Regions from separate parts of the Halomonas sp. H33-56 genome, predicted to be linked through region 2. Evidence: predicted binding sites of a transcription regulator. Region 2 holds the regulator's gene; the other holds the start of a gene.
The links. Region 2 encodes sigma-54, which starts transcription at its own class of promoters, with help from an activator protein. Its sites were predicted from a motif close to TGGCACNNNNNTTGCTNT; they were not measured.
Positions count from the first base shown of each region.

Region 1: a site for sigma-54 is predicted at 3,248-3,265, ahead of NFH98_RS00500 (P-II family nitrogen regulator). Genes of this name have one in related genera too.

Region 1 is NZ_JAMSHP010000001.1:96,677-110,966, reverse strand. Features, by position in the region: gene NFH98_RS00520 (alpha/beta hydrolase) at 1-308, shown strand, start outside; gene NFH98_RS00515 (hypothetical protein) at 293-829, shown strand; gene NFH98_RS00510 (YifB family Mg chelatase-like AAA ATPase) at 938-2,443, opposite strand; gene NFH98_RS00505 (accessory factor UbiK family protein) at 2,563-2,943, opposite strand; gene NFH98_RS00500 (P-II family nitrogen regulator) at 3,329-3,667, shown strand; gene NFH98_RS00495 (ammonium transporter AmtB) at 3,717-4,967, shown strand; gene glnK (P-II family nitrogen regulator) at 5,158-5,496, shown strand; gene NFH98_RS00485 (DUF3820 family protein) at 5,559-5,774, opposite strand; gene NFH98_RS00480 (SDR family oxidoreductase) at 5,931-6,566, shown strand; gene NFH98_RS00475 (ferredoxin--NADP reductase) at 6,670-7,446, opposite strand; gene NFH98_RS00470 (LysR family transcriptional regulator) at 7,634-8,560, shown strand; gene NFH98_RS00465 (host attachment protein) at 8,619-9,050, opposite strand; gene NFH98_RS00460 (hypothetical protein) at 9,341-9,859, shown strand; gene NFH98_RS00455 (VanZ family protein) at 10,025-10,414, opposite strand; gene hemE (uroporphyrinogen decarboxylase) at 10,392-11,468, opposite strand; gene ribA (GTP cyclohydrolase II) at 11,640-12,275, shown strand; gene NFH98_RS00440 (hypothetical protein) at 12,360-12,644, shown strand; gene NFH98_RS00435 (hypothetical protein) at 12,819-13,136, shown strand; gene NFH98_RS00430 (hypothetical protein) at 13,419-13,715, shown strand; gene NFH98_RS00425 (hypothetical protein) at 13,920-14,216, shown strand.
Region 2 is NZ_JAMSHP010000001.1:1,684,139-1,698,428, reverse strand. Features, by position in the region: gene NFH98_RS07375 (KdsC family phosphatase) at 1-252, shown strand, start outside; gene lptC (LPS export ABC transporter periplasmic protein LptC) at 249-824, shown strand; gene lptA (lipopolysaccharide transport periplasmic protein LptA) at 837-1,367, shown strand; gene lptB (LPS export ABC transporter ATP-binding protein) at 1,367-2,092, shown strand; gene NFH98_RS07355 (RNA polymerase factor sigma-54) at 2,365-3,777, shown strand; gene hpf (ribosome hibernation-promoting factor, HPF/YfiA family) at 3,937-4,245, shown strand; gene ptsN (PTS IIA-like nitrogen regulatory protein PtsN) at 4,251-4,736, shown strand; gene rapZ (RNase adapter RapZ) at 4,790-5,671, shown strand; gene NFH98_RS07335 (HPr family phosphocarrier protein) at 5,674-5,943, shown strand; gene NFH98_RS07330 (BUD32 family EKC/KEOPS complex subunit) at 5,995-6,519, shown strand; gene bioA (adenosylmethionine--8-amino-7-oxononanoate transaminase) at 6,684-7,958, shown strand; gene NFH98_RS07320 (4Fe-4S binding protein) at 8,280-9,695, opposite strand; gene NFH98_RS07315 (FTR1 family iron permease) at 9,803-10,645, opposite strand; gene NFH98_RS07310 (cupredoxin domain-containing protein) at 10,642-11,040, opposite strand; gene NFH98_RS07305 (iron transporter) at 11,053-11,598, opposite strand; gene NFH98_RS07300 (winged helix-turn-helix domain-containing protein) at 11,822-12,139, shown strand; gene NFH98_RS07295 (hypothetical protein) at 12,190-12,540, opposite strand; gene NFH98_RS07290 (cation diffusion facilitator family transporter) at 12,651-13,556, shown strand; gene NFH98_RS07285 (GNAT family N-acetyltransferase) at 13,568-14,107, opposite strand; gene NFH98_RS07280 (diguanylate cyclase) at 14,193-14,290, opposite strand, start outside.

The DNA.
Region 1 (14,290 bases), 1.6 Mb from region 2:
CCGGCTGGGTCAGCGCCATGCGCCGCTGGATGCCCCGCCTGATGCAGCTGCCCCCGTGCCAGCTACCGACCCTGATCCTGCAAGGCGAGAAGGACCTGACGGTGGACGGGCCCTGGAATCTGGCGGTACTCGGCAAGAAGTTTCCCGGCGCGCACATCTGCTGTCACCCGCAAGCCCGCCACCATCTGGTCAACGAGGCCGAGGCCATCCGCCTGGACCTTTTCGCCGAAGTGCGCCAATTTCTGGAACAACAGCTCAGTGAAGGGCCTCTACCGAAAAGGATGTCATCTCAATGCCCAGACGCTTGACCCGACAGACGGTACACCGCGCCGGCAGCCACTCCTCCTTGCTGCCCTGGCTGGCGCTGGTGCTGCTGGTCTGGCTGGCCGGCTGTGCCAGCGCCCCCGAGCGCCCCGAGACGCTGCGCCAGGCGCTGCTGGGCCTTGGCCAACAGGCGGCCGAGCGGGTCGCCGAGGCGCCGGCCCTGGCAGGGGAAACCCTGGCCGATCAGGTGCTGCTGCTGTCCCCGCCCAAGGTCGACGAAAGGCTGGAGCTTGGCGTCGGCCGCGTCCAGGAGAGCCTGACCCGTGGCCTGCTGGCGATCGACGACGGCCCCCAGGTGCTGGACTGGCAGCCCGGTGATACCCCCGCCGCCGATACCAATCAATGGCTGGTCGACAGCCGACTGATCGCCGATGGCCCACGCCTGACGCTGTCTGACCGGGAGCTTCTGCCCTACCGCTTCGAACTCCGCCTGCGCCGCCCCGGCGACGGTGCCGCGCTGTGGTCCACGGTCATCAGCGGCGCCTTCGACGCCGACGCGCTCTAGGGCTTGCTGAAAAGTGCCTGCGCTCGTCAACTTCTCGGGCGAAGCCTGGACCCGGGCAGGCGCTATGCCTGGCGATAACGGGTGCATGGAGCGACCGTGCGGCGCCCGTCAGCCCTTGCGCAACAGCCGATCCAGCTGTCGATAGCCGATGGCCTCGATCAGGTCGTCACGGCACGGACGCTCGCGCCCGGCCAGGTCGGCCAGGGTCAGCGCCACCCGCAGTACCCGGTGGTAGGCCCGGGCGGACAGCCGCAGGCGCTCAAGCGACTGCGCCAGCCAGGTGCGCTCGGCCACCTCCAGGGCGCAGGCTCGCTCCAGCGCGGCCCCGGCGAGCTGGGCGTTGAGCACTCCCCTCTGCTGCTGACGCTGACGCGCCGCCATCACGCGTCGGCGCACCATCTCGGTGCTTTCCCCCGGCTGATGCGACGTCAACTGTTCCACCGGCAGCGCCGGCACCTCCACCTGCAGGTCGATGCGATCGAGCAGGGGGCCGGACAGGCGCGCCTGATAGCGCTGGATCTGGGACGCGGTGCATACACAGTCCTGACGCGGATCCCCCAGATGGCCGCAGGGGCAAGGATTCATTGCGGCAACGAGTTGAAAACGAGCAGGAAATCGTCGCTCGTGGCTGGCCCTGGCGATATGGATCTCGCCGCTTTCCAGCGGCTCGCGCAACACCTCCAGCACCTGGCGACTGAACTCCGGCAGCTCGTCGAGAAACAGCACGCCGCGATGGGCCAGCGAGATCTCGCCGGGCCGCGGACGCGAGCCGCCACCGACCAGCGAGACCGCGCTGGCGGTGTGGTGAGGCGAGCGAAACGGACGACGGCCAAAGCCATCGGACAGGGGAAGCGCGCACACCGAGCGAATCGCCGCTACCTCCAGCGCCTCGTCATCGCCAAGCGGCGGCAAGAGCCCGGGCAGTCGGCTGGCCAGCAACGTCTTGCCGGTGCCGGGCGGCCCGGCAAACAGCAGGTTGTGCCCACCCGCCGCCGCCACCTCCAGCGCTCGCCGGGCCTGATACTGGCCACGCACATCGCACAGATCCAGCGCCGCAGGCCCGTCTTGCGGCGGTGCGACGGGTAGGTGAGCAACGAGGGGAATGCGCCCGACCAGGTGGGCGACGACGTCGAGCAGGTGCGCCGCCGGCAGCACCTCCAGTCCATTGACCAGGGCCGCCTCATCGGCGTTGGCCTCGGGCAGGATCAGGCGCCGCCCAGCCTGACGGGTGGCCATGGCGAAGGGCAGCATGCCGGCTACCGGCCGCAACCGGCCATCGAGGGCCAGTTCGCCGGCACACTCGACACCCTCCAGTGCGGCGGCGGGCAACTGGCCGGAAGCCACCAGCAGACCCAACGCGATGGGCAAATCGAAGCGTCCACCCTCCTTGGGCAGATCGGCGGGAGCAAGATTCAGGGTAATGCGGCGTAGCGGGTAGTCGAGGCCGCAGGTGGCGAGGGCGCTGCGCACCCGTTCGCGGCTTTCGCGCACTGCGGTCTCGGGCAGGCCGACCAGGGTCATGCCCGGCAGGCCGTTGGCCAGGTGTACCTCGACCTGCACCTCGGGGGCGTCCAGCCCCAGTCCCGCACGGGTGGCAATGATGGCAAGCGTCATGGGCTCCCTGCCTGACGGAAGGCTCATGACCAGTAGAGCACGCCCACCTCACCGGCGCCCCATGCCAGCCCCCCGCCAGGGCGGGCCGGCATATCTTGTGACGCTCTGCGTCCGAAGCCTCAGGCGGAGGGCTTGTCGGCTGAACCGCTCGACGCCTCGTCCTGCTTGCCCTGTTCCGGCACCGGCGGCACCGGTACCTCGGCGGCTTCCTCGGCCACGGCAGGCGCCGCGGTCGCTTCGCCAGCGGGCGCTGCACGTTCCTCGACCAGGCTCTCCAGCGCCGCTACCTGCTTTTCCAGCGCCTCGACCCGGGAGCGGGTGCGCTGCAATACGTCCATGAGGATGTCGAAATCCTCGCGTGACACCAGTTCGAGACGATCGAAGGCGCCACGCACCACCTGCTGGACCCCCTTCTGGATGTCTTCCGGGGCCTGGGAGGCGCCCTGCAAGCGCTCGCCGATCTGCTGTGCCAAACGGCTGATGCGATCCTGACTGACCATGATGGCTCTCCTTGAAACGTCGATGGGAACTCCGTTGCCGACAGGATACGCAAGCCGGGCGCCCAACGCATGCTTCGTGGCCCTTGCCCATTGGCGCCCGGCGCATTGGCGACTCCCTGATACCTACACGCGCCCCGGCACGCGACCCGACACAGCATGCTCGCCAATGACGCACCACCAATGCGCGCCAGCACCAAAACAGTGCATTAACTTTGATGCAGTGCCGCAAACTCGCGGGTGTTTTTCGTCTCTTGCTTTCCAAAACAACCACAAGCCATTGTAAACAAAGCTTTTGCCAAATTTATGGCACGTATATCGCTATGCATAGATATCCATGCACCGAGCGGAAACAAGCCGCCACCTTATGCACGTAGGGAGCCATGCCATGAAACTGATCACCGCCATCATCAAGCCCTTCAAGCTGGACGACGTCCGCGAGGCGCTGGCCGACAACGGCGTCCAGGGCATCACCGTGACCGAGGTCAAGGGCTTCGGCCGCCAGAAGGGCCACACCGAGCTATACCGCGGCGCCGAGTATGTCGTCGACTTTCTGCCCAAGGTGAAAGTCGAGGTTGCGATCGACGAGGCCCGACTGGACAGCGTGCTGGAAGCCATCTGCAACGCGGCCAACAGCGGCAAGATCGGTGACGGCAAGGTGTTCGTCACGCCGCTGGAAGACGTCATCCGCATTCGCACCGGCGAGCGCGGCTCCGACGCGGTCTGATCCCCGTCCCCTGACCCGACTTCCGATAAAAATATAGCGAGACACTTCCATGGTCGATATCAGTGAACTCAGCTACGCGCTGGACACCTTCTACTTCCTTATCTGCGGCGCCCTGGTCATGTGGATGGCCGCCGGTTTTGCCATGCTCGAGGCCGGCCTGGTCCGGGCCAAGAACACCGCCGAGATTCTGACCAAGAACATCGTGCTGTTCGCGGTCGCCTGCACCATGTATCTGCTGGTGGGCTACGCCCTGATGTACTCCTCCGACGCCGGCGGCTTCATCCCCAACCTCGGCTTCTTGATCGGCGCCGAAAACAGCGTCGATGCGGTGCTGGCAGGTGGTGAAGACGCACCCTACTACTCGGCCCGCGCCGACTTCTTCTTCCAGGTCGTGTTCGTGGCCACCGCCATGTCGATCGTCTCCGGCGCTGTCGCCGAGCGCATGAAGCTGTGGGCCTTCCTGGCCTTCGCCGTGGTCATGACCGCCGTGATCTATCCGGTCTCCGGCTACTGGACCTGGGGCGGCGGCTGGTTGTCCGAAGCAGGCTTCTCCGACTACGCAGGTTCCGGCATTGTCCACATGGCGGGTGCCGCTGCAGCCCTGGCCGGTGTGCTGGTGCTCGGTCCGCGCAAGGGCAAGTACGGCAAGAACGGCGCCATCTACGCCATTCCCGGTGCCAACATGCCGCTGGCGACCCTGGGTACCTTCGTCCTGTGGCTGGGATGGTTCGGCTTCAACGGCGGCTCCGAGCTCAAGCTCTCCGACGTGTCTTCCGCCAACAACATGGCCCAGGTGCTGGTGAACACCAACGCTGCCGCCGCCGGGGGTGTCATCGCCGCGCTGATCCTGGCCAAGATCTGGTTCCGCAAGGCTGACCTGACCATGGCCCTGAACGGCGCCATCGCTGGCCTGGTCTCCATCACCGCCGACCCGCTGTCCTCCACGGCCCTCGGCGCCACCCTGATCGGTGCAGTCGGCGGTGTCCTGGTGGTGGTCGCCATCGTGGTCCTCGACAAGCTGCGCCTGGACGATCCGGTCGGTGCCATCTCCGCCCACGGTGTGGCCGGTATCTGGGGTGTCCTGGCGGTCCCGCTGAACAACGCCGACGCCACCTTCGGCGCCCAGATGCTCGGCATCATCGGCATCTTCGCCTGGGTCTTCATCGCTAGCCTGGTCGTGTGGCTGATCATCAAGGCAATCATGGGTGTGCGTGTCAGCGAAGAAGAAGAATACGAAGGCGTCGACCTGGCCGAATGTGGTCTCGAAGCCTACCCCGAGTTTAACGTCGCCAAGAAGTAAGCCTGAGCTTACCCGCGACACCAGTGAGCTGGCGTGCTCCTCCTGGCCCCTTCGGGGGCCTTTTTTATTGCTGTTCGCCAGGGGTATGCTTTGTCACACTAGTCAGGACAGGCGCAACGGCGCGCCGCCAACGGGTTGGCGCCAGGCACGACCGACGCCGCCCCCACACGGACAGGATGAGGAACCCGCCATGAAACTGGTGACCGCGATTATCAAGCCATTCAAGCTCGACGACGTCCGCGAGTCGCTCTCCGAGATCGGTGTTCAGGGCATCACCGTCACTGAAGTGAAGGGCTTTGGCCGTCAGAAGGGCCACACCGAGCTGTACCGGGGAGCCGAGTACGTGGTCGACTTTCTGCCCAAGGTGAAGCTTGAGGTGGCGGTCGACGACGGCATGACCGAGCAGGTCATCGAAGCCATCGTCCAGGTCGCCAACACTGGCAAGATCGGTGATGGCAAGATCTTCGTCACTCCCCTTGAACAAGTCATTCGTATCCGTACCGGCGAGACCGACAAGGATGCTGTCTGACCTCGACCGACAAGGACGCTGTCTGACGACGGCGACCGGTTCTCCCCGCCAGGTGGCGCCGCTCAGCCGCGGCGTCGCAACGGCTCCAGCAGGTCGCTCAGGCCGTTGTGGTCGATCTCGTGCATCAGCGCCAGCAGGCGTCCGATCTCTCCGGGGGGAAACCCGACCCGGGCAAACCACGCCAGGTAAGGCCCGGGCAGATCGGCGATCAAGGTGCCTTGATGCTTGCCGAAAGGCATCGGCAAGGTAACCAGGCGTTCCAGGTCCTGAGGATTCATCGCTGCTCCTGAGCGGGTGGGTGAGGGAAAGACGCACAGGGTACTGGCCTGCGGGCGGCGTCGCCATCGATTCGCCTCCCCATTGAAAGTCTCCCCCGTTGAAAGTCTTCCCCATCGACGCCATGGTTATTTCCAGGTATCGACAAGGAGGCCGACATGACCACACTCGTGATAGGTGCCAACGGCCAGATCGGCCGCCAGGTCTGCGCCATCGCCCACCGCCAGGGACATCCGATTCGCGCCATGATCCGTAGCGCCGAGCAACGCGACTGGTTCGAGCAACAAGGTATCGAGACGGTCGTCGCCGACCTGGAGGGCGACTTCGCCTCCGCCTTCGAAGGTTGCGAACAGGTGCTGTTCACCGCCGGCTCCGGCCCGAACACCGGGCCCGACAAGACGCTGTTGATCGACCTCTACGCCGCTACGCGGGTGGCGGACGAGGCCAGCCGCCAGGGGCTGGATCGCATGCTGATGGTCAGCGCCATGCGCGCCGAGCAGCCGCTGCAGGCGCCGGAGAAGCTCAGGCCCTACATGGCCGCCAAGTTCGCTGCCGATGCCTACCTGCGCAGCAGCAAGGTGGACCATGTCATCGTCAAGCCAGGCCGGCTCACCGACGACGACGCCACCGGCCGTGTGGCCACGTCGCTGGACGAGACCGGGGGCAACAACCAGATCTCCAGAGCCAACGTGGCCCAGGCCCTGGTCTATCTATTGGGGCAACGAAAGATCCGTAATCACGAGACGGTGCTCCTGGACGGCGAACGCGAGATCGCCGAGGCTCTCGGCGACTGACCACCGCCACACCGGCCAGGCGACTCAATCCGCCAGCACCAACGACGACGCCGATGGCAAGTGGCCATCGGCGTCGTCGTTTGCGGCGTCCTGTCGTGGGGTCTTACTTCTCCACGAAGGCACGCTCGATGACGTAGTCGCCGGGCTCGCCCATGCGCGGGGAAATATTGAAGCCGAGCTCGTCGAGCAGTGCGCTGGTGTCGTCGAGCATGGCCGGGCTGCCGCAGATCATGGCCCGGTCCTGCTTGGGATCAATGGGCGGCAGGCCCTTGTCGTCGGTCAGCTTGCCGGTGCGGATGTGATCGGTCAGGCGGCCCATGGTGTGGAAGTCTTCACGGGTCACGGTGGGGTAGTAGACCAGCTTCTCGCTGATCTCCTCGCCCAGGTACTCGTGCGCCGGCAACTCCTTGGTGATGAAGTCGGCGTAGGCCAGCTCGTTGACGTGGCGCACGCCGTGCACCAGCACTACCTTTTCGAAGCGCTCGTAGACCTCGGGGTCCTGGATCAGGCTGAGGAAGGGCGCCAGACCGGTGCCGGTGGACAGCATGTAGAGATTGCGCCCAGGCAGCAGGTCGTCACATACCAGGGTACCGGTAGGCTTGCGGCTGACCATGATCTGATCACCCACCTGCAGGTGCTGCAGGCGAGAGGTCAGGGGACCATCGGGCACCTTGATGCTGAAGAACTCGAGGTGGTCCTCGTAGTTGGGGCTGGCCACGGAGTAGGCACGCATCAGCGGCTTGCCGTTGACCTCGAGACCGATCATCACGAACTGGCCGTTCTTGAAACGCAGGCTACGCTCACGGGTCGTGCGGAAGGTGAACAGGGAGTCGTTCCAGTGATGAACGCTCAGCACTTCTTCCAGGGCAAACTTGCTCATGCCAACTCCTTAAAATGCGTGGGCTTATTCCTGAAGTGAATAAAGCCCGATATCAAGTCTTGCGGATAATTCTAAGACCGGCCATATTATCTGTTAAATGGATTGTATGGATAACGCTTATCCAATTCATTGATATAGATGTCCATCGCCGACGTCTTTACCCCTATCGCGCCGGAGAGCCCGTGCCATGCGCTACACCCTTCGACAGCTGGAAGTCTTTGTTGCGGTCGCCCAGCACGAGAGCGTGTCCAAGGCGGCGCGCGCCCTGGCCCTGTCGCAGTCGGCGGCCAGTACCGCGCTGTCCGAACTCGAGCGCCAGTTCGACTGCCAGCTGCTCGATCGCATCGGCAAGCGCCTCAAGCTCAATGCACTGGGCTTCCAGCTGCTGCCCAAGGCGGTCGCCCTGCTCGATCGGGCCGAAGAAGTGGAAGAACTGCTCAGAGGCCAGCAAGGCATCGGCAATCTGGATGTCGGCGCCACCCTGACCATCGGCAACTATCTGGCGACGCTGTTGATCAGCGACTTCATGCAGCGCCACCCCGGCAGCCGGGTAAGGCTGCAGGTCCGCAACACTCGCTCGATCATCGATGCGGTTCGCCATCACCAGCTCGACCTGGGGCTGATCGAGGGGCAGTGCGAGGAGGACGAGGTCATCACCCAGCCCTGGGTCGAAGACGACCTGGTGGTGTTCTGTTCGCCCCGTCACCCGCTGGCCAACCGCGGGCCGGTGGAGCTCGACCGCCTGCTGCGTGAAGACTGGATCATGCGAGAGGAGGGCTCAGGCACGCGCCTGACCCTCGAACAGGCAGCCCGCCATCGGCGTGGTCGCTTCAATATCCTGCTCGAACTGGAGCATACCGAGGGCATCAAGCGTGCGGTGGAGTCGGGGCTGGGAATCGGCTGTGTCTCACGCCTGGCGCTGCGCGACGCCTTTCGGCGTGGCAGCCTGACCCCACTGCCCACGCCGGAACTGGACCTGAGTCGACAGTTCACCTTTATCTGGCACCGTCACAAGTACCTCACCGCAGGCATGCGCGAATTTCTACGCCAGTGCCGGCAGATGACGGAGGGGATCCAGCGCAGCGACGAGATCGATCTGCCGCAGGTGCCCTGAACGGAAACGACTAGCGCTATGCAGGAGAGAGCCCGCCGCGGACGGCGGGCGGCACAGATCAGCGCAGATCGTCGACGGCGTCGGTGATCTTGTCGCAGTCGGCCTTGGTCAGATCCTTGGAGAGGGAGTGGATGACCAGTTTGGCGGTGGGAGCATCGAGCTTGTCGCGCAGGTGGCCAAGAAAGCGCGGCGGCGCCACCATGATCAGCTTTTCCATGCTGTTGTCGACACGGGCACGATACAGTCGATCGGCTACCTCTCGGGCAAAGATGACTTCATGGTGCTGGGTCGCCACCTCCTCGCCGCCAGCCTGACGCGAGGCGGTAGCACTGGATTCATGTACGTCACCGCCCTTGTCGGTCACCAGATCGCCTTCGTGGAGCCGCCCTTCGGCGTGCACCAGGCTCTCGACTTCATTCAGCTTGCGTCCTGTCCGAGTGAAGATTCGCGCACGCGACGCATCGGCTACCACGATATAAGTCGTCGTCATGGTCGGTCCTCGCCTCCCTGTGTTCAGACTTCCCGGCACAATGACCGGTACAAAGTCACCATGGCAACGGACCCCGGCAGCGTCAACTGGTGGTTATTGGCGACACCGGCGTCGCCCTCCACGGACACTGACGAGCCCTGCCTCCTTTGGGGTAGCATGCAGGCATCTGTTACACGCCCCGGCGGCCTGCGGCCCTGTCCGGTTATCGCCTTTGCCTGCGCCGCACCGCTGATACTCGCGGGCCGCCCATCCTGGCGCCCTGCGAGTTCCCCTGCTGGAGGACCTCGACCATGCGCCAGTTCTTCTTTCCCCGCGCCCCACTGGCCCGGCGCACCCTGCTGAGCTGTCATTTCATTGCACAGCTCGGCGTTCTCACCGCCGGTCTGTGGTGGCTGATCCCCCGCACCCCCTGGGTCGCCATGACCACCTGGAGTGAGAGCTGGCCTCCACTGGCGCTGGGCGCCGGCCTCACCCTGCTGACCATGGTCGCACTACGCCTGCTGGCCGAGCTGTGGTTGCTGCCCCATCACCTGGGCAGTCAACGGCCCGGCTTCGCCCCCGGCGCGGTGGTCACCCGCTCCTACGATCGTCGTCCGGCGGTGCATGATGACGACAAGGCCTGGACCTCCCAGGCCCGGCCGCTGGAGGACGACGACGCGGTGGTCGGCGATGCTCGGGTGACGCGCAAGGCCGAACCGCTGAGCAAACGCGGACATCGCGAGCCCGGCCTCGACCTGAACCGTTCGTCTACCGGCGAGCCCGAGCCACAAAGGGTCCAGAAGCCGAGTCGCCAGGAGCCAAGTCTCTGACGCGGTGGTCGCCTTGACCGAGATAACGCCGCGGCTCGGTGTCCCGGCATGGCCGACATTGTGCGACTGGACGCTTTCAGGGCGTTTTCCAGGCGTCATTGAGGCTCAAGGGAGCTAGCCGAAAGTCAGCCGACCTCCAGCACAGAGCTTTTTCAGGACAGAGCTTCAGCGGCGAGCGCGCTGCCGCCATCGGCACCACAGCCAGACCGCCCCGACACCGAGTACGGCCCCCAGGATATTGGCGACGATGTCCCAGACATCGCCGCCAAGACGCCCGGGTACCGGGATCTGGGCGAACTCGATGGCGACGCCGTAGGCCACCGCCAGTCCCATGGACAGCCCACTGCGCCCGCTCGCCAACGCCAGCAGTGTTGCCAGGCCGGCGTAGGCGATCAGATGGTTGGCCTTGTCCCAGGGCAGGTCTTCCGGCAATTCGCTGGCAGGCATCAGACTGCCCCAGGCGATGACCAGGGCGGCGGTGGCGGCCAGTCCCCACCACCACCGCCCGAATGCAGACCGCCTGCCCGAGACTTCAGCCTGAGGCGATCTGGGCATGATAGGCCGGGCTCAACTCGTGCAGCGCCTCCATGAAGGCGGTGACGTTGTCGGGGTCGGTGAACTGGCTGATGCCGTGGCCGAGATTGAAGATGTGGCCGGGGCCGTGGCCGTAGCTGTCGAGGATACGGCCGACCTCGGCGCGAATCGCCGAAGGGCTGGCGAACAGCACATTGGGGTCCATGTTGCCCTGCAGTGCCACCTTGCGGCCCACCCGGCTGCGCGCGCTGGACAGTTCAGTGGTCCAGTCCAGCCCCAGGGCGTCGGCGCCGGTGTCGGCCAGATCCTCGAGCCACTGGCCGCCGTTCTTGGTGAACAGGATCACCGGTACCCGGCGCCCGTCATGTTCGCGAATCAGCCCCGCCACGATCTGCTCCATGTAGCGCAGCGAGAACTCGCGATAGGCCGGCGTGGACAGCGTCCCTCCCCAGGTATCGAAGATCTGTACCGCCTGTGCGCCAGCTCGGATCTGCGCATTGAGGTAGTCGGTCACCGCCGTGGCCAGGGTATCGAGCAGCTGATGCATCACGTCGGGGCTTGAGTAGAGCATGCCCTTGACGTGGCGAAAATCCTTGCTGGAGGCGCCTTCGACCATATAGGTCGCCAGGGTCCAGGGACTGCCGGAGAAACCGATCAGCGGCACCCGACCGTTGAGCTCGCGACGGATGGTCGAGACCGCGCGCATCACGTAGTCGAGGTCGCGTTCGGCGTCGGGCGCCGTCAGAGCTGCCACGTCTTCTGCGCTGCGCACCGGCTTGCGGAACTTGGGACCCTCGCCGGTCTCGAAGTACAAGCCCAGCCCCATGGCATCGGGGATGGTCAGAATATCGGAGAACAGGATGGCGGCGTCCAGCGGATAGCGTTCCAGCGGCTGCAGGGTGACCTCGCAGGCGCGGGCGGTATCACGACACAGGTCCATGAAGCTTCCCGCCTGGGCGCGCACTTCCTTGTACTCCGGCAGGTAGCGACCGGCCTGGCGCATCATCCAGACCGGAGTGCGATCCACCGGTTGACGCGCGAGAGCGCGCAGAAATCGATCGTTCTTCAGTTCCATGCAGGCGTCATCCAGGGAAAATGTGCGACTCATTGTACCGCAATGACTCCCGAACGCGTGGCCTCCTGCGACCCTGTGTCGTCGGCAAGGTGTCGTGAGCCTTGCACGACTTCCTGATAAACTGGGCGCCCCCTTGACGGCGCTGCCGTTGTTTCGACTCCGAGGTACCCCGTGACGATTCGCTTTATCGCCGCCTCTCGCCTGCCCACCCCCTGGGCGACCTTCACCATGCACGGCTTCGAAGACGAGGCCACGGGCAAGGATCATATCGCCCTGACCCTGGGGGAGATCGACGATGGCGCTCCTGTGCTGGGACGGGTGCACTCTGAATGCCTGACCGGCGACGCCCTGTTCTCGATGCGCTGCGACTGCGGCTATCAGCTTCAGGAAGCGCTCAAGCGTATCGCCAGCGAAGGCCGCGGTGTCATCCTCTACCTGCGTCAGGAAGGCCGCGGCATCGGCCTGCTCAACAAGATTCGCGCCTACCACCTGCAGGACCAGGGGGCCGACACCGTCGAGGCCAACGAGCGCCTGGGTTTCGCCGCCGACCTGCGCCGCTATGACCTGTGCGTGCCGATGCTCGAACACCTGGGTGTCGAGGGGCTCAAGCTGATGACCAACAACCCGCGCAAGGTCGACGCCCTGACCCAGGCCGGCGTTCAGGTGGTGGAACGCGTCGCCCTGACCACCGGGCTCAATCCCCACAACGAGCACTACCTGTCCACCAAGGCAGGCAAGCTCGGTCACATGATGGCGCTGGGTGACTTTACCCAGGCTGACGACGTGGATATCGAAAAAAAGTCATAGGCCGCGTAAGGAATCCGGCCCACCCCCGACTCAAGATCAAACGCAACATTACGCTCCATTGATCTTGACCTTCGAGGTGCCGACATGAAACTCAAGCTGCTTTCGATTGCCGCCATTGCCGCCGTGACCACACTTCCGCTGACGGCCCAGGCCGACGCCCGTGCCACCGACCTGGCCCGCGCGCTGAACAGCCAACCCCTGTCCATGCGCGACGCCATGCCACAGCAGGGCCATGAAGTGATCAATGCCCACATCGCCAGCGACAGCACCGAAGCCCTGCGCAAGGCTCGCCTGCGGCTGCAGTCTCGCCATGTGGAAATGACCGACTTCATGCTCAATCTCGACCTCGGTCGCGCCGCCACCAAGTAACAGCAAGAAAAAAATGCCTTTGTTTTTGCACCGCTACAGACATACGACCGTTTTAATAGAGCCGCCTTATCGAAGCCATAAAAGCGATTACCTGGCGCTTTCGATAGAACGCTAACAAAATACACACATCGACAGCGGGTGACGCCACCCGCTGATACCGGAAGGAGCTTCGACATGAAACCCACCTTGATCCTCGCTGCCCTGATCGTCGCCTCTCTGCCCGCTCTGGCCCAGGCTGCACCACCCAAGTACGCCCTGGCCCTGAACGAATCGCCCTTGACCGACCAGGCCCCGTTGGCCGATGACGTGCTGGGGCAGCAAGTCGCCGATGTCGAGCCTCTGGCTATCGGTGGCCAACGTATCGGCAACACCGCCGTCTCGACCCATGATGGCAAGACGCTGGCAAACGCCAGGCTGCAACTGCATCGCGACCAGGCCCAGGCCACTCGCTTTTTGCAGCAGGACGGACGACGTGTCGCGGTGACCATCTAGGCTGCGCTGTGTAAAGGCGACTTAGACCAAGGTCGAATCGGTATTTGACATTCCGTTAGCCTGTTAATATTATTGCCGCAAGTTTTCATGCAGTACCCGTTGGATACATCCTTCGAACGCCGGACAGAGTCACCAAGGTCCAGGATGACAAGGATGACAAGCTGCAGAAAAGGCAGGCCCTGAGGGGCCAAAAAATGCCACCAAAATTAAAACGACCGTTTTATTTTGAATCGGTCGAAAGCAAGAGAGACAAGGGCCACGAGGCCCAATAGGAGAGACACCATGAAAGCCACTACCAAGATCGCCGCTACTGCCCTGCTCGCCGCTGCCCTGCCGCTGACCGCCCAGGCCGACCGCGCCAGTGACCGTGCCCAGGCGCTCAACGCCGAGCCGCTGTCCAGCCTCAGCGTCGCCGCCCTCGACGCCGCCCATCAGGTCGGCAACGCCCATATCGCCGACAACGGCAGCAATGCGATGGCCAACGCCCGCTTGGAGCTGCTGCGCGAACAGGCCAAGCGTACCGACTTCGCCATGAGCGAGCATGACCTGGACCTGGCCCGTCAGGCCACCACCGGCTAATTTTTGCCGACCAGATTAAAACGACCGTTTGACTTGATGATGACCGGCAACGTCCAAATGACGCCCGGCGTCATCTCCAACAGACGATCGCGAAGGCCAGCAACACAGGCCCTTCGACAAAGACTGCAAGACGACCGCTGAAACCGACATACGCGATGGCCAAGGGCTCACCCAGAAGCCCATCAGGCCTACAGGAGAGACACCATGAAAGCCACTACCAAGATCGCCGCTACTGCCCTGCTCGCCGCTGCCCTGCCGCTGACCGCCCAGGCCGACCGCGCCACTGACCGCGCCCAGGAGCTCAACGCCGAGCCGTTGGCTCAGGTCAGCGCCAGCGCGCTGGAGACCGCCCATCAGGTCGGCAACGCCCATATCGCCGACAACGGCAGCAACGCCATGGCCAATGCCCGGCTGGAGCTGCTACGGGTTCAGGCCAAGCGCACCGACTTCGCCATGAGCGAGCACGACCTTGACCTGGCCCGTCAGGCCACCACCGGCTAAGCGCACCGATCCGATGGGTGCCCGCGGGTAAAGACCCCGAGTACCAACGCAGAGGCCCCGCCGACGTGATGTCG
Region 2 (14,290 bases):
TCGCTGGGCCTGACCCTCGACCAGGTCGCCTACTGCGGCGATGACCTGCCGGATCTGCCCTGCATCCATCGCAGTGCGGTCGGCATCACCGTGCCAGGCGCCCCCTGCTACCTTCGTCAGCACGCCGACTGGGTCACCCAGGTTGCCGGCGGACATGGCGCGGTGCGCGAGATCACCGACACCCTGCTGATGGCCCAGGGCCGCCTCGACGATATCATCGACAGCTACCTGAGCAACGGACCGCTGACATGAAACTGAGCGCACTGCGTCCAGGCTTTCGCTTCTGGCTGGTCATCCTGCTGCTGGTACTCGGTGGCGGCCTGACGTTGCTCGACCCCCGCGAGAGCAACGTCCCCGACCTGGTACCCAATGACAAGGCCGGCGAGCCCGACTACTACCTGGTGGATGCCCGCCTGACCCGCTTCGATGCCCAGGGCACCCCCCATCAGCGCATCGATACGCCACGCCTTGTGCACACACCACTCGACGACATCACCCGGGTGGACCAGCCGGACCTTGCGCTGATCGACGACAGCGGCCGAGAGTGGATCGCCGACGCCGACAACGGTGAACTGGGTCCGGACGGCAACCCCCTGACCCTGTCGGGCGACGCCCATCTCGAGGCCCCCGCGGAGCGTTGGCAGCTTGATACAGAGGTATTGGTCTACGACAGCGACAGTGGCCATGTCTGGAGCGAAACGCCAGCCGTCCTACGCCAACCCCCTCAACAGATGCAAGGGGAGCGCTTCGACGCCTGGATCCATGACAATACCGCTCGCCTGACCGACAATGTCACCGGTCATCATCCGCCAGAGCCTCAATAAGGAGCCCCTTCCATGATGCGTCCAAGTCCCGCCCTCCTGCTTGCCCTGGCCCTTGGCCTGGCCGCCGGCGCCACCGGCAGCAGTGTCCTGGCGCTGGAAAGTGATCGCAGCGCACCGATTCAGGTGGAGGCCGACCAGCTGGATCTCGATGATCGCGCCGGTACCGCGGTCTATACCGGCGACGTGCGCATTGTGCAAGGCAGCATGATCCTCACCGGCGAACGCGTCGAGATCCAGCGCAACGACCAGGGACAACTGTCACTGGCGACCGCGACCGGCTCACGTGCCTACCTCGAGCAGAAGCCATCCCCGGAAGAACCGGTGGTCAAGGGCTGGGGCCGCAAGGTGATCTACCACGTGGCCGAACGCCGCATGGAGCTGATCGACCAGGCTGAGCTGCACAAGGCCAATGACACCTTCGACGGTGCCTATCTGGAGTACTTCCTCGATCGCCGCGTGGTCCAGGCCCGCTCCAGCGCCCAGGGCGTCCAGGGCGAGCAGCGCATTCGCATGACCCTCGAGCCGGAAAGCCAAGGAAACTGATGAAGACTCTCCACGCTCGCCATCTGGCCAAGAGCTACAAGAAGCGTCGCGTCGTCCAGGACATCAGCCTGTCAATCGAGCAGGGCAGCATCGTCGGTCTGCTGGGCCCCAACGGGGCCGGCAAGACCACCTCCTTCTACATGATCGTCGGCCTGGTCAGAGCCGACGCCGGCAGCATCAGCATCGATGATCGGGACCTGAGCCGCGCGGCCATGCACCAGCGCGCGCTGGCCGGTATCGGCTACCTGCCTCAGGAGGCTTCGATCTTTCGCAAGCTGTCGGTGGCCGACAACATCATGGCGATCCTCGAGACCCGCAAGGACCTCGACCGCGAGGGCCGAGAAGCACGTCTCGAGCAACTCCTCGAGGATTTCCACGTCAGCCATATTCGCGACAACCCCGGCATGAGCCTGTCCGGCGGGGAGCGGCGCCGGGTCGAGATCGCTCGCGCCCTGGCCACCGAGCCGGCCTTTATCCTCCTCGATGAACCCTTCGCCGGGGTCGACCCGATCTCGGTGGGCGAGATCAAGTCCATCATTCGTCAACTCAAGGCCCGCGATATCGGCGTCCTGATCACCGATCACAACGTGCGCGAGACCCTCGATATCTGCGATCGTGCCTACATCGTCGGCGACGGCCAGATCATCGCCGAGGGCAGCGCCGAGTCCATCCTCGCCAACCAGCGCGTCAAGGAGGTCTACCTGGGCGAGAACTTCCGCCTCTAGACCGCAGGGCCGCCCGACAGCCGCAGTCGCATCAAGCGGCCGCAACACTTGCCAGCATCAGCATCCAACCGCCGGCCCCGAAAGGGTCGGCCTCACCTTGCACACAGGGCCTCCCTCGAAAGAACCACCTCCCCCCCCCTACCAAGTTGTTCCACATCGACCTTTTCACTCCCTCCCACAGGTCAAAAAACACCAACTTGGCAAGATGCTTGCATGTCTGATGACTCGTCGTTAGGGTAAAGCCTTTCGACAACACTGGTGGATCCCGACCCATGGCCCTCAAGGCGTCACTGCAGCTGCGCATCGGTACCCAGCTGACCATGACCCCGCAACTGCAACAGGCGATCGGCCTGCTGCAGCTTTCGACCCTGGACCTGCGCCAGGAGGTCCATCAGGCGCTGGAGGCCAACCCCATGCTCGAACTCGAGGACGAGTTCGGCGAACAGCAGACCAGGGAAGCCGTGGAAGATGACTGGGCGGATCAGATTCCCTCGGAACTCAGTGTGGACAGCGACTGGTCCGACACCTACCAGGACCTGGGCACCACCCCCGCCGGCAGTGGCGAGGCGCCGGATTTCGAGCGCCAGGCAAGCTCCCAGTCACTGCACAGCCACCTGAGCTGGCAACTGGCGATGCTCGACGTCAGCGACCAGGAACGCCTGATCGCCGAGAGCCTGCTCGACGCGGTCAACGCCGACGGCTATCTCGAGCAGACACTGGATGACATCGCCCAAGGGCTCGAGCAAGACGGTCGTCGCCCCCCTCCCCTCGCCGAGGTGGAGGCGGTGCTGGTTCGGCTGCAACAGTTCGAACCGACCGGAGTGTTCGCCCGCGACCTGCGCGAATGTCTGATGCTGCAACTGGATAGCCTGCCTCGCGATACCGTCCTGCTGCCCCAGGCCGGACGACTGGTAAGACAGTTTCTCGAGGCGCTGGCCAGCGGCGACCGACGTCTGCTGAAGCGCCGACTAGGACTCGATGACGACCAACTCGACAGCGTCATCGAGCTGATCCGGAGCCTCGACCCACGTCCCGGCAGCCAGTTCGGTGACAGCGATAACGACTACGTCATACCCGACCTGGTGGTACGCCACACCGAAGAGGGCTGGCGCGTTGAACTCAATCCGGATGCAATGCCCCGACTGCGCATCCAGCCCGACTACGCTGCGCTGATTCGGCGCGCGGACAAGAGCCAGGACAACCAGTTCCTCAAGGACCACCTGCAGGAGGCGCGCTGGCTGATCAAGAGTCTGTCCAGCCGCAACGACACCTTGCTGAAGGTCGGCCGGGAAATCATGGTGCGTCAGATCGACTTCCTCGAGCAGGGAGAAGCGGCCATGAAACCGTTGGTGCTGGCCGATATCGCAGACAAGGTGGAGATGCACGAGTCCACCATCTCCCGCGTGACCACCCAGAAGTTCGTGCACACGCCTCGCGGCGTGTTCGAGTTGAAGTATTTTTTCTCGAGCCAGGTCGGCCAGGATGGCGACGCCCATTCCAGTACCGCCATCCGCGCCATGATCAAATCGTTGATTCAAAAGGAACCTGCCCGCAAACCTCTGTCGGACAGCAAACTGGTGGAATTGCTGGCGGAAGACGGCGTCAATGTCGCCAGACGCACCGTGGCAAAGTACCGGGAAGCCATGAATATTCCGTCTTCCAGCGAGCGCAAGCGACTGCGCTGAGGCCTTGCGCTGCGGCGTCGCTAGCCTAGTTATCGGGAAAGCGCAAGCACTTGAAATTTCGCATGACATCTGCGTCTTTCTGCGTAGCGTCGAGGGGGTTTGCAGGATCGGAAAAAGGGTTACAATCAAGCCACCACCCGAAAGAGCAAGGAGCCTGTCATGCAAGTCAACATCACCGGCCACCACGTCGAATTGACCGATCCCCTGCGTGACTACGTACAAGAGAAGCTCGCCCGTGTGGAGCGCCACTACGACAACATCACCAACGTCCAGGTGACCCTCTCGGTGGAAAAGGAACGCCAGCTGGCCGCCTGCACCCTTCACGCCGCCGGTGCCGACCTGCATGCCGAAGCGCAGGACGGCGACATGTATGCTGCTATCGACGCCCTTGCCGACAAGCTGGACCGCCAGCTGGTCAAGCACAAGGAAAAATCCCAAGCCCGCGCCCAAGGCGCCGGAATTCGCTGACTCTCATGACATTGGAAGCCATTCTCCCTCCCGAGCGCACATTGTTCGATGTCCCGGGAGGCAGCAAGAAGAGGGTGCTGGAGTTTTTCAGCACCTTCATTGCGCAGAACACCCCGAGCCTGGACAGCCAGGAGGTCTTCAGTCGGCTGATCGGACGTGAGCGCCTGGGCAGTACCGGCATCGGCAATGGCGTCGCCATTCCCCATGCCCGCAACCCCCACTGCAAGGCGCCCATCTCCGGCTTCCTCAAACTCGCGGAACCTGTCGACTTCGATGCCATCGATGGTGAGCCCGTCGATCTGGTGTTCGTGCTGCTGGTGCCGGAAGAGGCCGACGACGCCCATCTTGCCCTGCTCGGCCAGGTCGCCGGCGTCATGAACGACGCCGACACACGTCACCGTCTGCGCCACGCCAGCTCCCAGCGCGAGCTTCACGAGCGCCTGCAGGAAGCCATCCGCCAACAGGCGCCAGGGGACGACACTCCCTCCTGATCGCGGCCTTGCCTAGGCCATCAGCAATGGACGCCTGCCCAAGGAGACAGGACATGCAGCTCGTGATCATCAGTGGTCGCTCCGGCTCGGGAAAGTCCGTGGCCCTTCAGGCCCTGGAGGACCTGGGGTTCTACGCCATCGACAACCTTCCCGCGACCTTGCTGGGCGCCCTGGTGGACGAGCTGGAAAACGGTCATTCCCGCCGTATCGCCGTCAGCGTCGACGCCCGCAACCTGCCTGAGGCGCTGGAACGCTTCCCCGCCCAGCTGGCGTCCCTCAAGCAGAGTCCGATCGACTGCCAGGTGGTCTACCTGACCAGTGATGCGCGAATTCTGCTCGAGCGCTACTCCCACACGCGGCGCCGTCACCCGCTGACCCGTGATAGCGACATGACCCTGGCGGAAGCCATCGAGTCCGAACAGAAGGCCCTTTCGGGTATTCGAGACCTGGCCGATCTGGTCATCGACAGCTCTCGCATGTCGGTGCACGAACTGCGTTCGCGCATCGCCGAACAGGTCGCCGACCACCGCAGCGGCCAGTTGAGCCTGACCGTGGAGTCCTTCGGCTTCAAGCGTGGCGTGCCGCCGGATGCAGACATCGTGTTCGATGCCCGCTGTCTGCCCAACCCCTACTGGGAACCATCGCTGCGTGATGCCAATGGCTGCGATCCCAGCGTCATCGACTTCCTCGAACGCTATCAGGACGTCGCCGACATGAAGCGCGACATTCTCGCCTGGGTGCGCACCTGGCTACCGCGCTATCAGCAAAGCCAGCGCAGCTACCTCACCGTGGCGGTGGGCTGCACCGGAGGACAGCATCGTTCGGTCTACCTGGCCGAGGGAATCGCCTCGGCCCTGGCCGACCAGCATCCCCGCGTCCGTCTACGCCACCGCGAACTCGGCCAGCAACGCCGACTGGACAGCGGAGGACTCTAGGCGTGGCCCGACGCACCCTGACCCTGACCAATCGTCGCGGCCTGCATGCACGCGCCGCGACTCGCCTGGTTACCTGCTGCCAACCCTTTGACGCCACCGTCACCGTCCACCATGGCAGCCGCTCGGGTGACGCCGCCAACATCATGTCGCTGCTGATGCTGGCCGCCCCCTGCGGAACGGAACTGACCCTGGAGGCCGAAGGCAAGGACGCGGACGCGGTGCTGGACGCTCTGGAGGCACTGTTCGACGCACGCTTCGACGAAGACGCCTGACGTCTTCCCTCTCCTTGTTTTGACCGCCACCCCCTGCCTGCCAAGGACGCCATGCAACTGATCCAGACCGGCAAGTACACCGAGGTCCACTACGACGCGGACCAGGACGCCTTCATCAAGACCTTCACGCCCAAGACCAGCGATCGCTGGCGCTACCGCCTGGGCATCCGGCGCTACCCCGGCCACAATTTTCGCTATGTCGCCGGCCGACTGGAGCGACTGGGTATCGCCACACCGAAAATCCTGTCGGCAGAGCGCTATCGTCTGGTCACCGCCAACGTGCACGGCATCGCGCTTAAAAAGCTGGTCCTCGACTCTCCGGAACTGCAGAACCGCTACCTGGACATTCTCGAAGCATTGTACCGTGACCGTATCCACTGTCGTGGCCTGCACACAGAGAACTTCCTGGTCGTCGACGGAGAGGTGATCGCCATCGATCTGGATGCCTACAAGGCGCCGCGGGTCTTCACCTATCCGCGCCGAGAGTTCATCGACTGCCTGAGTCGCTCGCTGAAAAACGACGAGGCGTTCCTGTTCGAGCGCTTTCTCGAACGTGTCGACGCCCAGCATCCCTGAGCCCAGCATCCCTAAGGAAGCACCGCTCCTCCTTGTGCCCTCGCCTGCCCCGCTCTACCCCGGTTTTCCGGGTGGGAGCGCTGGCGTTGGCGACGGTAGCAGCAGCAGTGGTAAACTTTTAACTCGTCACTCAGTTTACCACCAAGCGTCCTTCAGGAGCCGACATGACCTCTCCGGTGTGGCATCCCTACGCCCATCTCAAGACCCAGGCCCCTGCCCCCCGGGTAGTCGGCGGCCAGGGCACCCGCTTTACCCTGGACAGCGGCGAATCATTGCTCGACGCGACCTGCTCCTGGTGGTGCATGATCCACGGCTACGGACATCCACGGCTGGTCAAGGCGATTCAGGAGCAGGCTGCCACGCTGTGTCACGTGATGCTTGGAGGACTGACCCACGATCCCGCCGACCAGCTCGCGCGGGAACTGGTTCGCGTCACGCCAGAGGGCCTCAACCACGTGTTCTTCTCCGACAGCGGCTCGGTGGGCATGGAGGTGGCGATGAAGATGGCGGTGCAGTACCACCATCTGCGCGGCCGCCCCAACAAGCACCGCATGCTGTCGCTGATGAAGGCCTACCACGGTGATACCGCCGGCTGCATGGCGGTGTGTGACCCCGAAGAGGGCATGCATTCGCTGTTTTCCGGCTTTCTTCCGAAGCACCATTTCGCCCCGGCGCCGACGGCCCCCTATGCGGCCACGCCAGAGCAGGTCGCCGCCGACCTCGACGCCCTGCGAGCGGTGCTGGAAGCCCACCACCACGAGATCGCCGCGCTGTTGATGGAGCCCCTGCTGCAGGCCGCCGGTGGCCTCAACATGACCTCTCCGGACTATCTGAAGGGTGCTCGCGCCTTATGTGACGAGTTCGACGTGCTGTTGGTGTTCGACGAAGTGGCCACCGGCTTTGGCCGCACCGGGCGCATGTTCGCCGCCGACCATGCCGGTGTCAGTCCGGACATCATGGTGCTGTCCAAGGGGCTGACCGGCGGCTACCTTGGCCACGCGGCGACCCTGGCCAGCGACCGTGTCCATGACACCTTTATCGGCGACAGCGAGCTTCACGCCTTTATGCACGGCCCGACCTTCATGGGCAATCCGCTGGCCTGTCGCGTGGCACTGGAAAGCCTCAGGGTCTTCGAGGAGGACGACTATCTGGGTCGTATCGCTCGGCTCAACGCCATCCTTGTGCAGGAACTCGCCGGCGACAGTGACCTGCGCGCCCACCCTGCGGTGGCCGACATCCGTGTGCTCGGCGCCACCGGTGTGATCGAGGTGCACGACAGTAAAGCGCTGAAAGGCGCCGCCTCCATCGCCCGTGAACAGGGCGTGTGGCTGAGATCCTTCGGCAGATGGCTTTACACCATGCCTGCCTATATCACCTCGGATGAGGAAATGCACCAGATCATCAAGGCCATGAAGGCGCCTTTCACAGCAAACGCATAACTTTCACAGCAAACGCATAATTAGTGGGCAGGGTCGGCGCTGACTAGCTCTCTACCAGCCCGCCGGCCTATATCACCTCGGATGACGAAATGCGCCAGATCATCAAGGCCATGAAGGCGCCTTTCACAGCAAACGCATAACTTTCACAGCAAACGCATAATTAGTGGGCAGGGGCGGCGCTGACTGGCTCTCTACCAGCCCGCCCGCCTATATCACCTCGGATGACGAGATGCGCCAGATCATCACCGCAATGAAAGCGCCGTTTCTTTCTGCATAGTCAGGGTCGGCGCTGGCTGGCTCTCTACCAGGCGCTACCACGCTCTACCAGCCCCAGAACAGCAGCCACCAGGCGCCGATCACCGGCGCCTGGGCGGCGAGCATGGGCAGCATGGCCAGAAGTCGACGCGGGCCACTGGCGTAGCGTCCGAGGATGCCCCATCCAAGCCCCGCGCTTGCCAGTACGCCAAGCCCCAGCAACAGCGCCCTGGCGTCATTGGCCCAGTGGATCAGCAGGCCATCGCCTCGCAGCAGGGTCAGGGTGGTCATCGACAGGCCCAGGAAGACGCCGACCGCGGCCAGGGGTATCAGGGCGTAGGATAGGTGCCACAGGCGCTGCCAGCGCCAGCGGCCAAGCAGACGGTTGGTCAGCGACAGCGACAGCGAGACAAGCCCCCCCAGCACCAGGGTAGTCACGCCGATATAGCCCAGCAGCAGGGCTCCATCGAGCAGGGTGAAGACGTCGTTGTGTTCGGGATAGTGGGTGAGCAGCCACCAGGGTGCGCTGGTTTCCAGCGGCCATCCCCAACCGTGCTGATAGAGCCAGACGGCCGCCTGCTGCTTGGCGGCAACAAACCAGGGGCTCGCCGACCAGTGGAATGCCCCCACCGCGATTCCCAGCAGGCCGAACACCACCAGCACGAACTCCCACAGGGTCGCGGGTCGCTGAGGCGGTGGCGACACCACCTCGATGCCGGGCGCCCTGAGCTCGAGATGGATAGCATCCTTGTAGCCTGAACAACGCGAGCACAGATGGCAGTCACTGGCGCTGTCCAGCTGCTTCAGCGGGATCAGCACCGGGCAGTCCGTAGCCCGGCTTCTTGACACCTCACGCCGGCGCTGGCGCCGTCCGTGTTCGGTCCATACCTCGGGGTCGGCGCGGTAGTGCAACGGCGCCAGCTTGGCCAACAGCGCAAAGACGCCGCTGACCGGACACAGATGGCGACACCAGACGCGCTTGCCCTTGCCGTAGACCAGACCGATCACGGCCGCCGCCAGGGTCGAGCCCCCCAGCACCAGCAGCGCGGCCTTGGGATACTGGTAGACGCTGACCAGCTGCCCATAGATCGTGGTCATGGCGAAGCCCACGAACGGCCAGCCACCCCAACGCATCCAGCGCGGTATCGCCCGGCCCATGCCGACACGGCTGGCGGCTTCCGTGATGGCACCCTCCGGACACATCATCCCGCACCATAGCCGCCCCGCCACCACCATGCTGACCATGACAAAGGGCCACCAGATACCCCAGAACACGAACTCGGCGAACACCGTGAGGTGATCGAGGATGCGTGCCTCATGGTTCGGCAGGGGCAACAAGGGCGGCACCAGCAGCAGCACGGCGTAGAACGCCACCACGGCCCACTGCAGTGTCAGAATCCAGCGCCGATGATGCTTCAGCCAGGCTCCCAGACGCGCCCAGCGTCGGGTCTTGCGGGCGCCTGGATGCCGATTCTCAGCCACGGTTGGCCGAGTCTCCTTGCCAGGCCCGCAGCGACGATCGCTGGCTTCTGGCATCACTGCTGGCGTCACTGTTGCCGTCCCTGTTGCCGTCACTGCCGCCGCCTCGTTCACGACACCGCTCCCTCGACGACGTTGTGCGACGGGCGCTGCCCGCCCACCCACCAGTAGACGAGGCCCCAATAGCACAGGTAGCCGAGCACCAGCGTCGAGGAAGGCCAGGCACGGTAACCGGCGATACTGGCCAATAGTCCGCCGACTCCCTGGCCATCATCCAGCCAGGCACTGGTGTCCCACAGCGGATCGATCCCGACCGGCAACCAGCCCAGATTCATCAGCCGCTCGAGCGCCGCTACCCACAGGCCCGCCGCCACCAGCAGCAGCAGGATCTCGCTGGCCCGGAAGAACCCGCGCCAGGCCAGTCGTCGCGAGGACCACTGCAGCATCACGAAGCAGGCAGCCGCCGTGACAAAGCCAAGACCTGCGGCCAGGGCGAAGGAGGTCAGTTGTCCGCCTCGCCACTGGGCCAGCCCCAGACCGTACAGAAACACCAGGGTCTCGGCGCCTTCGCGAGCCACCGCCAGGGCCACCAGGGTAGCGATGCCCCACAGCCGTGAGCGCGACAGACACAGCATGGCGTCACACTCCATGGAGCGTTTGAAGGAGGCGCCGCGACGGCGCATCCACGCCACCATCTGCACGATCAACGCGGCGGCCAGCGCCGACATGGCGGTCTGAAACAGGGTCTGGGCGTCACCGGTCAACCAGCGCCCTACTCCCATCAGCACAGCACCCAGCACCACCGCCAGGGCGATACCCGCCGCGACACCGCCCCACAGCCAATTCAAGGCATCGCGACGCCCCTCTCGGGCGAGCCAGGCGTAGACAAGGCCGACCACCAGGATGGCCTCCAGGCTCTCGCGCAGGACCACGATAAAGGCCGCTTCGTTCATGGGTGAGCCTCCTCGGAGGCTTCCCGAGCGATGATCACGCCCTGGGCATCGGGCAGGTGAAACTCGTCGAAGTAGTCGTAGCGCCCCGGCTTCAGCGGGTGGACCACGACGAAGGAGTGAACGCCGGGGCCCATCACCTTTTCCTGGCGAAGCCGGCGACTCTCGAATTCCACCGGCGTACTTCCGGCATTATGCAGTTCGATCTTGAACCGCTGCCCGGCGACGACCTCGAGTTCGACGGGATCAAGCCTGCCGTCAACAAGGGTCAACCGGTAGGTAGGCAGCGCTCCGGCCTCTGCCTGACCAGAGGTGGCGCACAGTGTCATCAGCGACAGCGCGACCAACGGCGCCGTGATCAGCGCGCCCGAGAGACGGGAACGACGTAGCAGCAACATGACCGCCTCCTCTCAGTAGCCGCCCTTCTTGCCCACGCCGGCGTAGACAAAGTCATACTCGACGTCGAAGGGCGCATACCAGGGTGCCACGCCGGTTTCCTTGTCGATATGACGCATCAGGTGCGGCGCTTCGATGTGGAAGCTCAGGTGATAGCGCCCCATGCCTTCGAGCGCCACATTGACACCATAGTGGGTGCCGTCGCTGGCGATCATCGGCATCAGGCTACCTTCGATCACACTGTCGCTGCCTTCCTTCTGCAACCGATAGTCAATGTGCAGAAAAGGAATCCAGGCGCCGGGAGGAAAACCGTTGTCGTTGTCCTCGAGGGCGTGAATATCCGCCTCGAGATGAATATCGGCCTCGGCAGCGGCCAGCTCACCGGCAGGCTCCATGACCACCGGCTGCAGGTAGACCGCGGCGACTTCCATGCCGTTGACCAGTTCGGGCTCGCCGATCGGATACTCCAGCGCCGAGGCACTGCTGGAAAAGACACCAAGACAGAGGGTGGTGGCCAGGGCGGCCAGGGCGGAGCGGTCAAAGATCGGCGATGCAGACATGCGAGAACCTCGGGATAGAAAATGGCGAGAACCGTTCGCGTTTCAAGAATCATTTCCATGACGAAGTTCATGAAGCACCGCCCGGTGTCGCCACACTCTAGCCTGTGCCGGCAGGCACGCCTGTGACGTGCATCAAAGTCTCGAACCTCTGTTGCACTGGCCGCGCTTTTACGTGACGCTGAACCATCGGTACCAAAGGCCCCTGACGAGATAGCGAAAGCCCATGACCAGCCTCAGCAAGACCCGCACCAGCTTCTATCGACGCCTCTACCTGGCCCATCTGGTGGCCACCGGCATCGATAGCGTGCCGGCCATCACCGCCGCCACCGGCATGCCGAGACGTACCGCTCAGGACACCCTCGCCGCCCTCGAGGAACTGGACATCCGCTGCCGCTTCGAGCATCAGCCAGGCAAGCCTCACAATATCGGCCACTATCGCATCGAGGACTGGGGGCCGATCGATCCCGACTGGCTGTCGCTTCACGCCGAGCGCCTGGGGCAGTTGCTGGGCTACCCCTCCCTCGCCAACGCGCACCCTTGATCTCAGCACCGCGCAGGCAGCGAGCGCCCATGGGTGGAGATCACGACGGCTCAGTCAACGGGGCGTGCATGCCCGAAGCTCTCTCGAAGTGCATCACTGGCACTGAGCGTCGATACCTCCAGCCCCAGCCTCTCCACCCATTCAAGCGTCGTCTCGACCCAGCCGTCCCGTGAGACCATGAGCCGGTCACCACAGCGGCGGCAACTCTCCACCAGCAAGCAATGCTCTCCGCGCCGTTCATCCGTGAGCTCGAGCCAGTCCGCCCCTTGCGTCAACTGCAGCGCTGTCTCCGGCCACCAGGCCAGCCTCAGGCGAGGATCGACGGCCTCGGGTTCACCGGCGACCAGCAGCGCAATGGCGCCGCAGCCACACTCTGCCCTGGCGTAGAGATTGTTGCTCATGGTGTTCTCCCTGTTGATCCACGCCCTGTGATAGCCGACGCGAACGCCCCGGCTGGTGCCAAACGACGCCAGCCCCTATAGTCGAGCTTTCCTCGACACTGCATCGGATCATGGATTCACGACTCGAACAACGGGCCCTGTCGCTCTCGATCATCACCACCCTGGGCGTCGCCCTGCTCGGGGTCAGTTTCGGCCTGCTGGCCGGCTCCCAGTCGATCCTCTTCGATGGCGTCTTTTCCACCATTGACGCCGCCATGTCGGGGCTTGCGCTGGCGGTATCGCGGCTGGTCGTGCGCGAGGCGACCTCACGCTTCCAGCATGGCTTCTGGCACTTCGAGCCGATGGTGGCGGCGCTCAACGGTGGCATTCTGCTGCTCTTGTGCTTCTACGCCTTTCTCAACGCGCTGCGGGAATTGCTGGGCGGCGGCCACGCCCTCGCCTTCGGCGCGGCCACCCTCTACGCCGCCGTGGTGCTGGTGATCTGCAGCACCATGGCGGTGTATCTCAAGAAGATCAATCGCAGGGCCAACTCCGAGTTTCTGCGAATCGATCAGAAGAACTGGCTGATGGCGGCGCTGATCACCGGCGCGCTGCTGGTGGCCTTCATGATCGCCCTGCTGCTGGAAGGTACCGCGCTCGACCACTGGACACCCTACGTCGATTCGGCGCTGCTGGTGGTGCTGACCCTGGTGTTCATGCCGGTGCCCATCAACATCATTCGGCGAGCCGCCAAGGACATCCTGCTGATGGCACCCAGCGCCATCGATCGTGAGGTGCACGCGGCGATGAAGGAGATCATGCAAAGAGAGGGTCTCAGCCACTACTACAGTCATGTGGCCAAGAGTGGCCGGGGCCACTTTATCGAGATTCATATCGTCACCGCGCCGAACTTCGCCGCCGGGCGCGGCATGGTAGAGATGGACGAGATCCGCGAGGAGATATCCTCACGACTGAGCATTCCCCCCGAGCGCCGCTGGTTTACCGTCGCTTTTACCGCCGAGGAACGCTGGGCCTGAAGGCGAGGCCGTCAGCCCGGCGCGGGGTCACCGGCAAGACGCGAATAGACCACATGGGACAGCGCCCGTCCGCCGACCCATTCGCACTCGCGCAGCACGCCTTCCTGCTGAAAGCCGAGTCGCTCGGGGATAGCGCGACTACGGCTGTTGCCTTCGGCACAACGAATCTCGAGTCGATGAAGCTCGAATTCGTCGAAACCCCATTCCACCAGGCTTGCCACGGACTGCGTCATCCGGCCCCCACCCTGGAAGTCGCTGCGCAGCCAATAGCCCAGCGACGCCCAGCGGTGACGCTCGACGATGCGGTTGAAGCCGACGACGCCGATCAGCGCGTCGTCCTCGAGCAAGACAAAGTGTCGAGCGCTGCCCAGACGCCGCTCAGCCATGGCAGCGGTGACGAAGACCTCGCAATCTCCCGGCTCGCGGGTGGCATCGACCCACGGCAGCCAGGGCCTCAACGACTGCCGGCTGGCGTCGATGGCGTGCCACAGAGCGTCACAGTGTTCCTTGCCGATCGACGCAAGCCACAGCCGCTCGGACACCCTCAGCATGCTGCCGGCACCTCCTGCCTGCCAGGTCCGGACCCGCGCAACCTCCAACGCCGACACACCATCTGATACTGAGTCAGAACGCCCGTCACTCGGCGGCCTCCCAGCGATCTCGGCCATTGCGCTTGGCCTGATACAACGCCTGGTCGGCGCGATTCATGGTCTGCTCGTAGGTCTCGTCATGAC